DNA from 2 places in the Enterococcus saccharolyticus subsp. saccharolyticus genome. Region 2 is predicted to be linked to the other one. Evidence: predicted binding sites of a transcription regulator. Region 2 holds the regulator's gene; the other holds the start of a gene.
The links. The regulator NrdR, encoded in region 2, represses ribonucleotide reductase genes. The targets are predictions, from matches to a motif close to ACACNATATATNGTGT.

Region 1: the regulator NrdR is predicted to act here: its motif matches at 1,293-1,308, upstream of nrdH (glutaredoxin-like protein NrdH).

What each region holds. Positions count from the first base shown of each region.
Region 1 is NZ_CP118957.1:1,964,646-1,971,128, reverse strand. It holds gene nrdE (class 1b ribonucleoside-diphosphate reductase subunit alpha) at 1-874, opposite strand, end outside; gene nrdH (glutaredoxin-like protein NrdH) at 986-1,210, opposite strand; gene PYW32_RS10140 (5-methyltetrahydropteroyltriglutamate--homocysteine S-methyltransferase) at 1,521-2,648, opposite strand; T-box leader at 2,727-2,948, opposite strand; gene PYW32_RS10135 (peptide ABC transporter substrate-binding protein) at 3,166-4,821, shown strand; gene PYW32_RS10130 (DUF6198 family protein) at 4,852-5,487, opposite strand; gene yeiL (transcriptional regulator YeiL) at 5,574-6,224, shown strand; tRNA gene PYW32_RS10120 (tRNA-Lys) at 6,336-6,408, shown strand.
Region 2 is NZ_CP118957.1:1,500,455-1,506,937, reverse strand. It holds gene polA (DNA polymerase I) at 1-1,881, shown strand, start outside; gene mutM (DNA-formamidopyrimidine glycosylase) at 1,896-2,729, shown strand; gene coaE (dephospho-CoA kinase) at 2,737-3,324, shown strand; gene nrdR (transcriptional regulator NrdR) at 3,469-3,939, shown strand; gene PYW32_RS07785 (replication initiation and membrane attachment family protein) at 3,958-5,340, shown strand; gene dnaI (primosomal protein DnaI) at 5,340-6,266, shown strand; gene PYW32_RS07775 (hypothetical protein) at 6,278-6,483, shown strand, end outside.

The DNA of each region.
Region 1 (6,483 bases), 460 kb from region 2:
CATAAAATTTATCTGGAACTAAAACACCTAGAGATAACGTTTTGACACGAATTTTTTCATCGGCATTTTCTTTTTTAGCAGATAAAAAACTAATGATATCTGGATGGAAAACATTTAAATAAACCACACCAGCACCTTGACGTTGACCTAATTGGTTAGAATAACTAAAACTATCTTCGAACAATTTCATTACAGGCATCACGCCACTTGCTGCACCTTCATAACCTTTAATTGGCGCACTTGCTTCACGTAAATTAGAAAGGGTAATTCCAACACCACCACCGATACGAGATAATTGTAGCGCAGAGTTAATACCACGACCAATTGAGTTCATATCATCAGTTAATTGGATTAAGAAACAAGACACTAATTCACCACGACGTTTTCTTCCAGCGTTTAAAAAAGAAGGCGTTGCTGGTTGGTAACGTTGATGAATCATTTCATCTGCTAACGAAAGTGCTAATTCTTCATTACCATCTGCAAAATACAGCGCATTAAAGGCAACGCGGTCTTCATAACTTTCTAAATATTCCGTACCATCATTTGTTTTTAACGCATATTGAGAATAGAACTTATACGCAGCCATAAAAGATTTAAAATGAAAGTTTTGTTCGTCTAAAAAGGCGTATAACTTCTCAATGAAATCAGGTGTGTACTGGCGGATAAACGCTTCTTCCAAATAATCATCAGCGATCAGGTACTCAATTTTTTCTGTGACTGAAGCAAATCTTTTCGTATTTGGTTCAACATTTTCTTTGAAAAAAGCTTCGAGAGCTTCTTGATCTTTGTGTAATGGAATCTGTCCGTTGACAGGACGGTTGATTTCATTATTTAGTTTGAAGTAAGTGACGTCTTTTAACGTTTTTAAACTCATTCGTATACACAACCTTATCTCTAAATTTTTTAGTACTTCATAAAAAAATGGACTTGTTAGTCACAGGTGACGGACAAATCCAAGGCAAATCTCATTTTGGGGGAACAAAAATTAACTAGCTAATTGACGTAGTTGATCTGGACGGAAACCTACAACTGTTGTTGCATCCGATGTAATAATAGGTACACTTTGGAATCCTTTTTCTTTTAACCAATCTACAGCGCTAGGGTCGTTGTCGATGTTGATTTCTTCAAAACTAATATTGTTATCTGCTAAAAAACGTTTTGCCATTTTGCATTGCATGCAGTTGTTTTTTGAGAATAATTTGATGTTCATATATAATTCCTCCTCGTTTCAGTTCACTCGAATAATGTATATAAATAGTATAATGAACTGAGATAGAAGTCAAATGAAAAAAATACTATATATTGTGTTTGTGAATTTTAAAAACACTATTGATTGTGGTTTTTTAAAAGACTTTTTAAAAAAAGATACGATGAATAGTGGGGTTTGAAGAGGAACATGCTTTATATATTGTAGCCGAAAATTGTCAAAAAGTAAAAAGAAAATCGGTAAAGTTTTTAAATTCACAAGTCAGATGAAAAAAGAAAGATTGAAAAATAATCAATCTTTCTTTTTGTTTTAATTATTCCCAAATATCCGCAGCAATTTCTTGTAACAAATTGATTTTTGCCCATTGTTCTTCTTCTGATAATTTGTTGCCTTCTTCAGTGGAAGCAAATCCACATTGAGGACTAATTGATAAATTTTCTAAAGGAACAAACTGTGTTGCTTCTTGAATGCGCGCTTTAATTTCTTCTGGATTTTCTAGCTCTGGGAATTTAGATGTGACTAAACCTAAGACAATTTTACTGTTGGTCTCTGACCAGTAACGCAATGGTTCAAAATCGCCTGCACGATCAGAATCATATTCTAAGAAATAGCCATCATATTTCGTTGCAAATAATTCTTTGGCAATGGGTTCATAACCACCAGAAAATAGCCAAGACGACGCATGATTTCCACGACAAATATGCGTGGTGATAACAAAATCTTCAGGTTTATTTTCTAACGCATGATTAATAATTTTTGTACAAATTTGTGCGATTTCAGTAGGATCAATGCTTTTTGCGACAAGTGTGTCACGTTTCGTAGCGTCTGCTAAGAATGCCCAGTTTGTATCATCAAATTGCAGGTAACGACAACCCTTGTCGTAAAAAGCTTGAATTGCGTCTTGATAGGTTTGCCCTAAATCATGATAAAACGTATCGAGCGTTGGATAAATTTCTGAAATGTTAGATGAACCATTATTAGCAAGTAATTCTTGTCGTAAAATCATCGTTGGACTAGGAATGGTTGCTTTAGCGATAGTGCCATCATTGCCAACGACTTTATTTAAGAAAGCAAAATCTTCTAAGAAGGGATGATTTTTATTGAAGGAAATCTTATCTGTTACACGAATATTGTACGCAGGGGCACTTTTTCCTTTGAATTGTTGATTATAACCTGTTTCTGGAACATACCCTTCAATGCCGTTTAGATTTTCTAAAAAGTCAATATGCCAAAACCCACGACGAAATTCACCATCTGTGATACCTTTGATACCGACTTTTTTCTGTGCTGCAACCAAACGAATAATTTCTTCGTCTTCAATAGTACGTAACTCAGCTTTTGATAAACGACCTTCTGCAACGTTTACGCGTGCTTCTTTGATGCGGTTTGGTCGTAAAAAACTCCCAACATGATCAACAGTAAATGGAATTGTTTTGCTCATTTTGTTCCCTCATTTCTTAAATTATTAGAAAAATTCTAGTGTCAGAAAAGAAAAAAGCCCTTTTACTAGTTCAACTAGTAAAAGGGCGTATGCACGCGGTACCACCTTTATTAGGAAATTATTCCTCTCTCAACCCGACAAAAAATCGGAGGTCCTGTTAACGAAGGACAAGTCGTTTTTGATTACTTATCACCAAAAATTCCTCAAAGGCCATTTTCAACTTGTACTAATTGACTCTTTTCACCAACCAGAGTTTCTCTAAAATTATGCGAAGTTTACTTTCCTTATCACTGGAGAATTTATTCTATTGTCTGTATTCTACATGAGGAAAATCTAATTGTCAAACGTGTTATTTAAAATATAATTGTAAAAAAAAATGAGCTGAAATGGTTGATATAACGATGTTTTTCTAATTTAATTATTAAAAAATAGTGGTTTTGATTAAAAAAATGTTGTAATTTTCAGTATATTCTAATAAAATTAACATTAAGTTAAAAATAGATTAGGGGGATAATTTATGAAAAAGCAAAAGATATTGGGAACATTATTAGTTAGTACCTTTTTATTAGGGGCATGTACGACAGGTGGAACATCTCAAACGGATGAAACGGCAAAATCAGGTGAAACAGAACAAGTATTTAATTTAGCTGTATTGCAAGAAATGCCGACTGCAGATTTGTCTATTGCCACAGATACAATTAGTTTTACAGCCTTGAACAACGTGTATGAAGGATTGTATCGCTTAGATAATGAAAATAAACCACAACCAGCAGCAGCTGCTGAATTAGCAGAAGTAAGTGAAGATGGTTTAACGTATAAATTAAAATTAAGAGAAGATGCAAAATGGTCGAATGGGGATGCTGTAACAGCTGCGGATTTTGTCTATGGTTGGCAACGTACTGTTGATCCAAAAACAGGGTCTCAATATGCGTATCTTTATGAAGTAGTCGAAAATGCGACAGACATTATTAATGGTAAAAAGCCTGCGACAGATTTAGGTATCAAAGCAGTAGGTGAGTACGAAGTAGAAATCAAATTAGCTGTAGCGACACCTTATTTTGATTATCTATTAGCCTTCCCATCATTCTTCCCACAACATGAAGCGACCGTCACTGAGTTTGGTGAAGAATACGCGAAGAAGAGTGATACTGCTGTTTACAATGGTCCATTTACTTTGGGTGAATTTGATGGTCCAGGGATAGATACAGAATGGTCTTACGAAAAAAATCCAGAATATTGGGATGCAGAAAATGTTAAATTGGAAACAATTAATGTTTCTGTTGTAAAAGAGTCATCAACGGGTCTGAATTTATTCCAAGATGGACAATTAGATGATGTCATTTTAACAGGTGAATTAGCACAACAAAACACGAATAGTCCAGAATTTGTGACATTAAAAGAATCTCGTACAAGCTACATTGAAATGAACCAAAGAGAAGAAGATTCACCATTTAACAACGAAAACTTACGTAAAGCTTTGTCATACGCGATTGATCGTGAAGCGTTAGTCAAACAAGTATTAGGCGATGGTTCAGAAGCATCGACGGGATTAATTCCACAAAATATGTCATTTAATCCAGATACAGGTAAAGATTTCGTGGAAGAAACAACAAATAATACGGAATATGATGTAGAGAAAGCCAAAGAATATTGGGAAAAAGCAAAACAAGAATTAGGCATTGATTCATTAAGCTTTGAACTATTATCTGATGATACCGATTCTGTGAAAAAAGCAGCGGAATATGTACAAGGTGTTTGGAATGAGACATTAGAAGGTGTGGATGCTTCAATGACGAATGTACCATTTAGTGTTCGTTTAGATCGTTCGAATGCTGGTGACTTTGATGTGGTCTTTGGCGGTTGGGGTGCTGACTATGCGGACCCAAGTAGTTTCACAGACTTATTTGTGACAGGTAATGCGTACAACCGTGGTCGTTGGAGTAATGAAGCTTACGATAAAGCAGTGAAAGATGCCGCAACAACTTATGCGACAAAACCAGCTGAACGTTGGCAAGCATTATTGGATGCAGAAAATATCTTGATTGAAGATATGGGAACTATTCCAGTTTATCAACGTGCAGAAGCACATTTACGCGCTGAAAAAGTGAAAAATATTGTTTCTCACGGTGCTGGTGCTTCACATGATTACAAATGGGCTTATATTGAAGAATAAAAAATAAATCGCTCACCAAAGCTAGTTTATCTAGTTTTGGGGGCGATTTTTTTGTGGAACAAGTGCCAGATTACGAGACCAACCAATAGCACCAGATAGTAAAAATAAACTAATGATTGTTCCTTCACGTACGAAGAGTGGGAGATAAAAAAGATAAGAAAGCAGTAAGGATAAACTCACACAAATGACATCAATGCTATAACGATAAAACGCAAAACTTGCTTTTGTTCGTTCAGAAATGAGTAGACAAAAACTTTCGATGGGGAATTTCAATAGTTCTAAGCGCAGCACTTGTCCGGTACCAATACCACCGATGATGGTTCCTAAAACAAAAAAGAATAAACGCCAACCGTAAGAAATTAAGGTAATATCTGAAAATAAATAATACAGCATAAAGTTGATGACTTCACCAAAACTAATCAAAGAAACCAACATAAGTAGATACTGTTTTTTATCTTTTTTGGTGTCCATTAACCAACAAATACATAGAAAACCGATATTAATGATGGAGGTAATCGTACCAATTTTTAAAGACAACGTATCGGCTAAAGCTGTGTTTAAGGAATTAAAACTACTGACCCCAATCATGGCTTTAATGGTCATGCTAATTCCTAAGGCACTTATAAAATAAAAAATTAATGATTGTGAAATAGTTTTAATCGTCATTGACTCACTCCTTTGTTGTGTTGCAGTTATTATATGCTAAACTGAAGAAGAACTATATGAGATATCTCATGTTTAGGAGAAGAAAGATGAAAAAAATTCCGTTTACTCAAACAACGAATCAATTACCAGCCTATTTTCCAGAGACCATTCAACCACATGCATTTATTTTTCAATTTGCGCCTAATGAACTGATTCAAAAAGAAGCAGAAGATGTTCAGTATTTATTTTATTTGTTGAAAGGGAAAGCCAAAATTTTAAAAAGTCAGGAAAATGGTCGCCAAATGATTGTTCAATTTTTGGAAGCAGGAGATTTTATTGGCGAATTGACGTTAATTCAAGCAGAAAAGCATACCAAAAATGTGATGGCAAGAAACAACGTATGCTGTTTAGCAATTCCGATTCGCAAAGCACAACAATTATTAATGAATGATACAACATTTTTACAAGAGATGAGTCGGTATATTGGGGTGAAATTGTTAATGCGTGTGGAACATTTTACCGAAAATCAACTTTACCCATTAACTGTTCGGTTAATTGATTTATTACTAACGATTTCCATAGAAGAACGTTATGAGGAAAAGCAAACAGAAATCGCAGAATATCTGGGTGTTAGCTATCGTCATTTGTTGTATACGATGCAACAATTACGCGAATTGGGCTATATCGAGAAGAAAAAAGGCTACTATCTGATTCATCGAGACGCATTAATCCGCTATCGTGCAACCTTGATTCAGTAAAATGAAAGAAATGATGAAAAATCATTGCATTTTAAAATAAGCAGGTGTAAGATAGTAAAGTACTAAATGAACGATGGTTACTTGATAAAAAGAACCACTTGTTTTTTTTTAGGGGGTATAGCTCAGTTGGTAGAGCAAATGACTCTTAATCATTGGGTCTAGGGTTCGAATCCCTATGCCCCCATGGGTGCCAAACCCACGAAGCCGGAGAATTGTTGGTGCGAAAGCATTTCGAAAACGATTCTCGCGGCTTCTTTTT
Region 2 (6,483 bases):
GATGCTCCCGTAGAAGTCGATATTGATTCTCTAAAATATGAAGGCAAAGATTTAGACAAATTAGTTCCTTTTTATAAAGAAATGAACTTTAAAACTTTCTTAGAGCGTTTGAACGTAGTTGATGATCAAGAGATGACGGATATTTTGTTTGAAGTCGTCGAAGAAACAACCCCAGAGATGTTTACAGAAGAATCTGCTTTATATATTGAAATGTTAGGCGATAATTATCATATTGAAGATATTGTCGGAATTGCTTGGGGAACAAAAGAAAAGATTTATGTTGCTCGTAACGAAGCAGTTTTTGAAGATGCAGCGTTTCAGGACTGGTTATTTGATGAAACGAAAAAGAAAAAGGTCTATGATGCTAAGCGAACACAAGTAGCGTTAAATCGTTATATTGGTCGTCCGAAAGGGTTGTCTTATGATGTATTATTAGCAGCGTATCTGTTAGATACAAATGACAATAGCAATGATATTGCGGCTGTGGCAGCACATTATGGTTATACCGAAATTCAATCCGATGATGTTGTGTACGGACGTGGTGCGAAAAAAGGTTTACCAGAAGATGAAGAGGTATTCTTTGCGCACTTAGCACGTAAAATTGTAGCCATTGACTGGTTAAGTGAAAAGTTAGTGGAAGAATTAGAAGAAAAAGGTCAGACACAACTATTTTACGAAATAGAATTTCCATTATCTAATATTTTGGCAGAGATGGAAATTACTGGTATTAAAGTCGATGCGCAACGTCTGAACCAAATGAAAGGTGAATTTGCAGAGCGATTGCATGAAATTGAACAAAAAATTTATGCGCAAGCAGGCGAAGAATTTAATCTGAATTCACCGAAACAACTTGGAGTTATTTTATTTGAAAAAATGGGTCTACCTGTTATCAAGAAAACCAAAACAGGTTACTCGACTGCAGTAGATGTCTTGGAACAATTAAAAGAACAAGCCCCAATTGTTGAAGATATTTTGGTTTACCGTCAGATTTCAAAAATTCAATCGACTTATGTTGAAGGTCTGCTAAAAATGATTCAAGGTGATGGGAAAATTCATACGCGCTATGTCCAAACCTTAACGCAAACCGGACGTTTAAGTTCAGTGGATCCAAACTTGCAAAATATTCCGATTCGTTTAGAAGAAGGTCGTAAAATTCGTGAAGCTTTTGTACCGAGAAAAGAAGATTGGGTCATTTATTCTTCCGATTACTCACAAATTGAATTGCGCGTACTAGCGCATATTTCTGATGATGAGCATTTGAAAGCAGCCTTTTTAGAAGGACAAGATATTCATTCAAGTACCGCTATGCGGGTGTTTGGTATTGAAAAAGCCGAAGATGTCACACCGAATATGCGTCGTCAAGCTAAGGCGGTTAACTTTGGAATTGTGTATGGCATTTCCGATTATGGTTTGTCACAAAACTTAGGCATTACTCGAAAAGCGGCGCAACAATACATTGATACCTATTTTGATCGTTATCCCGGTGTAAAAGAATACATGGAAACAGTGGTTCGAGAAGCCAAAGATAAAGGATATATTGAGACGTTGTATCATCGTCGTCGTTATCTACCAGATATTAATTCACGTAATTTCAACTTACGCTCGTTTGCAGAACGCACAGCAATTAACTCGCCAATCCAAGGAAGTGCGGCTGATATTTTGAAAATTGCGATGATTGAATTGGACCGTCGCATGAAAGAAGAAAAATTAGAAGCGACCATGCTCTTACAAGTACATGATGAATTGGTATTTGAAGTACCCGAATCTGAATTAGAACAATTGAATCAACTTGTAAAAGAAGTGATGGAGACAGCAGTGTCTTTACACGTACCATTAGTGACCGACAGTAGTTGGGGAAAAACATGGTATGAAGCAAAATAAAGAGGTGACCAAATTTGCCAGAATTACCAGAAGTAGAAACAGTTCGCAAAGGACTTGTACATTTAGTTAAAGGAAAAACAATCGAATCAGTGGATGTTCGTTGGCCACGAATTATTGAATCTCCCGAAGTAGAATTGTTTCAAAATAATTTAGTGGGTCAAACTATTGAAGATATTCAGCGTCGTGGAAAATTTTTAATTTTTAAATTGACGAATTTTGATATGATTTCGCATTTACGTATGGAAGGAAAATATGGATTTGATACTGACCAACAAGATGTGATTGATAAACACACACACGTCATTTTTCATTTTACTGACCATTCACGTCTTTCTTACAATGATGTGCGTAAATTTGGCCGGATGGTGTTGGTTCTGAAAAATGAAAGTAGCGAATACAAAGGGATTAAACAATTAGGTCCCGAACCTCGACCAGATGTCTTTTATTTGGAAACTTTCCAAGAAAAATTAAAACGTTCATCTAAAGCAATTAAACCATTATTGCTAGATCAAAAGCTTGTGACAGGTTTAGGCAACATCTATGTGGATGAAGCACTCTGGGAAGCGCAAGTTCATCCTGAAACGCCAGCTAACGTGTTAGATGATGGGGAAACGACCCGTCTGCATCAAGCAATTATCGATGTCTTAGCACGAGCAGTCGAAGCAGGTGGTACCACGATTCGTTCATATGCGAATGCGTTAGGTGAAGCTGGCACGTTCCAAGTGGCGTTAAATGCCTATGGACAAACCAATCTACCGTGTCCACGTTGTCAAACACCGATTGTGAAAACCAAAGTGGCGCAACGCGGGACGCATTATTGTCCAACGTGTCAAAAACGGAAAGGGTGAGACAACCATGATTTTAGGTCTTACTGGCGGCATTGCAACTGGCAAAAGTACCGTGGTGTCTGTTTTTCGTGCCTATGGTTTTCCAATTGTCGATGGCGATGTGATTGCTAGAAAAATCGTCGAACCAAACCAAGCAGGCTTACAAGCAATTGTTGCACATTTTGGTGAAGGAATCTTATTACCTAATGGCCATTTGGATCGTAAGCAATTAGGTAGTATCATTTTTGCGGATGAACAAAAACGACAACAATTAGATGCGTTGCTTGATCCAATTTTGCGACAAAGCATTACAGCGCAAATTCATCAGTATCACGATGCGCCCTTAGTCATTGCAGATGTTCCTTTACTGTTTGAAGCAAATTATGAACAGTTTATGGATAAAATTGCAGTGGTGTATGTTCCGGAAACTGTGCAACTTGAACGTCTAATGAATCGTGATACGTTGACCAAAGAACAAGCCCAACAACGAATTGCTAGTCAATTACCCATCGAAGAGAAAAAACAACGTGCAGATATAGTGTTTGATAACCAAGGTTCTATCGCTCAAACAAAAGAGAACGTTAAAAGTTGGTTAGAAGCACAAAAATTTATTTAAAAAGATTAAAAACTCTAGAGTTTTCTAGAGTTTTTTCTTATCTATTCTGTCAGAAGAACTGGTAAACGTGTTATAATATAGAAAGAAATTTAATTTATTCGTTGAGAAAATTTAAAAATAAATAGAGATAAATGAGGTGGAAATATGCACTGTCCAAAATGTCATCATAATAATTCTCGTGTTATTGATAGCCGTCAAGCCGATGACGGTCGTGCGATTCGCCGTAGACGAGAATGTGAACACTGCGGCTTTCGCTTTACAACGTTTGAACGATTAGAAGAAACACCTCTCTTAGTCATTAAGAAAAATGGCGCTCGTGAGGAATTTAATCGTGAAAAAGTCTTACGTGGCTTAATTCGCTCTGCTGAAAAACGTCCAGTCGCGATGGAACAAATGGAACAAATTGTCGATCATGTTGAAACACGTATTCGTGAACGTGGTGAAAATGAAATTCCATCAACTTTAATTGGTGAATATGTCATGGAAGAATTAGTCGATTTAGATGAAATTGCTTATATTCGTTTTGCAAGTGTCTATCGTCAATTTAAAGATATGTCGGTCTTCTTAAAGGAACTACAAGACATTGTTGATAAGGCCAAAGAAGCAAATGAATAATTTAAAGGAGGGGCTTTTGTGAATACCGCTTGGGATGAAGTTCAACCAAATCATATTTATCAAGTGTTCAAGAGCCTACCTTTAACCAAAGAAGGCAATGATGGTTTATTATACCTTTACCAACCAATTATCGGCGCGCAAGCTCTCGCGTTGTATTATGCTTTATTGGGCGATGAGGAAGATTCATTTGAAAATGAATTTGCACATATTGATATGCTAAATGCGCTAAACATTGGTTTACCTGATTTTTTGAAAGCTCGTAAACAGCTGGAAGGAATGGGGTTGCTATCTGTTTTTATGAAAGAAGATTTAGAATTCGGTCGAATGTTTTTGTATCGTTTGGAAGAACCGCTACATCCATGTGCCTTTTTTAAAGATGAAACGTATAGCTTTTTATTGTGGAGTGTCATCGGAGAACGCAAATTCAATCAAATGGTTGAACGCTTTAAACCTAAAACACTTGATATCTCTAGTTATCAAGAAATTACACGTCCATTTACTGAAGTCTACGGATCAATTAATGAAGAGTCTTTTATGCGCAAAACGGCGAAATTAGAACAAGTAGCACAAGCCTATAATATGCCACAAACGACGGGGATTCAATTGGATGCAACACAAATCGATTGGGAATTCTTGGTGAATCTAGCAGAGAAAAAATATATTTCTCGTGCTAATTTTACCGCTGATTTTAATCATCAATTGTTACTTTATCAAAATTTATATGGTTTTGATGAGATGGAGTTAGTTGATTTAATGACCGAAGCCGTTTCTTTTGTCGATGGAAAGGTCAATGAAAAAGAACTCGCGAAAGTAGTGACACGTTATACGAAACAAACACCGCAGAAAAAGATGGGCATTTATGTTTCGGAAGATGCGGAGACACGTCGCTTTAACACACTTCGTCAATCCGGATTTTCCGAACCAGATATTGAATTAATTCAAATGAGTGAAGCGACCGCACCAGCTGATTTTTTACAAGCTATTAAACAAGAAAAACATAGCTTTGTGACAGATTCAGAGACTTGGCTATTGAAATCATTAATTGAAAAAAGTCCGTTGGCCAACAGCGTCATCAATGTATTAATGCATTATGTATTAGTTGTTCAGAATAATAGTGCGCTACAAGCAAGCTTTGTGAATCGAATTGCAACAAACTGGTCAGAGATGGGCATTAAAAGTCCAGAAGATGCGATTAAACATGTTCGTCAATTGGTTAAAGAATCAAAAGAAGCCAAAGAAAAACGCGAAACGCAACGTACCAATTACCGCAAACCAATTCGTAAAGAAACATTGCCTGACTGGGTAGACAATCCAGTTGAAGAGGTTGAAGATAGTGAGAAACAAGCCGCAATTAATCAACGATTGCAAGATTATTTACGACGCAAAGAAGGTGAAAAATGATGGAAGATGTAGGGAAGAATTTAAATCGCTTATTAGATCAAAAAAATTACCGCACACGTTTTGAAGAAATGATGCAAGAAGTTTTACAAGATTCGGATGTGCGCAATTTTTTAGATGCCAACAAAGAACGGCTAACCAAAGACGATATTGAGCGTAGTTATGCCAAACTATATGAATTTGTCCAAGAAAAGCGCAAGTTTGAATTAAACGACCCTGCCCAAATTGCTCCTGGGTATGAGCCACAGTTGATGTTAAATTTTCATTCAGTGGATGTGACGTATATCCCAACGGAAGAACTATTAGCAAGGAGACATCAAGAAGAAGTGCGTAATCGTGTTCAAGCATTGAATATGCCGAAAGATATCCAAGAAGCTCGGATTGCGACCTATGAAGGAACCGCGGGACGTGGGGAAGCGTTGATGGCGGCGATTGATTTTATCGAATCGTATCGCGAAGCACCTAAAAATTTCCATAAAGGATTATATCTATCAGGAAGTTTTGGTATTGGCAAAACGTATCTGTTAGGTGCAATTGCACGCGATTTAGCCGAAGCTGGTTTTTCATCAACCTTGTTACATTTTCCTTCTTTTGCAGTTGAAATGAAACAAGCGATTGGGAAAGATCAAGTGGCGGAAAAGATGGAAGCAATCAAAAAAGCACCGATTTTAATGTTAGATGATATTGGTGCAGATGCGATGAGTAGTTGGATTCGAGATGAAGTATTTGGCGTTATCTTGCAATATCGAATGCAAGAGCAACTTCCGACATTTTTTACCTCTAATTTTACAATGCTCGAATTAGAAAAACATTTGTCTGTTACGCAACGTGGCGAAGAAGAGCCGTTAAAAGCCAAACGCATCATGGAACGTATCCGTTATCTGACCAAAGAAATTGGGATGAGCGGGCGTAATCGACGAAATCAATAGAGGTGAACAACATGAAGAAATGGCTACTCGGTAGTCTTTTAGGACTAAGTTTAGTCTTTGTGGCAGGCTGTGGTACAAACAATGACACACCTGAATCACAAGAAAGTACACAAAGCAGTGAAGCGATGGAATCAAAAACGGTCTTTACTGGAACTCTGACAGAAAATTTGGAAGAATCAGCATTAGACGCTAAAAATGTCTTATTATTTTTAGAAAA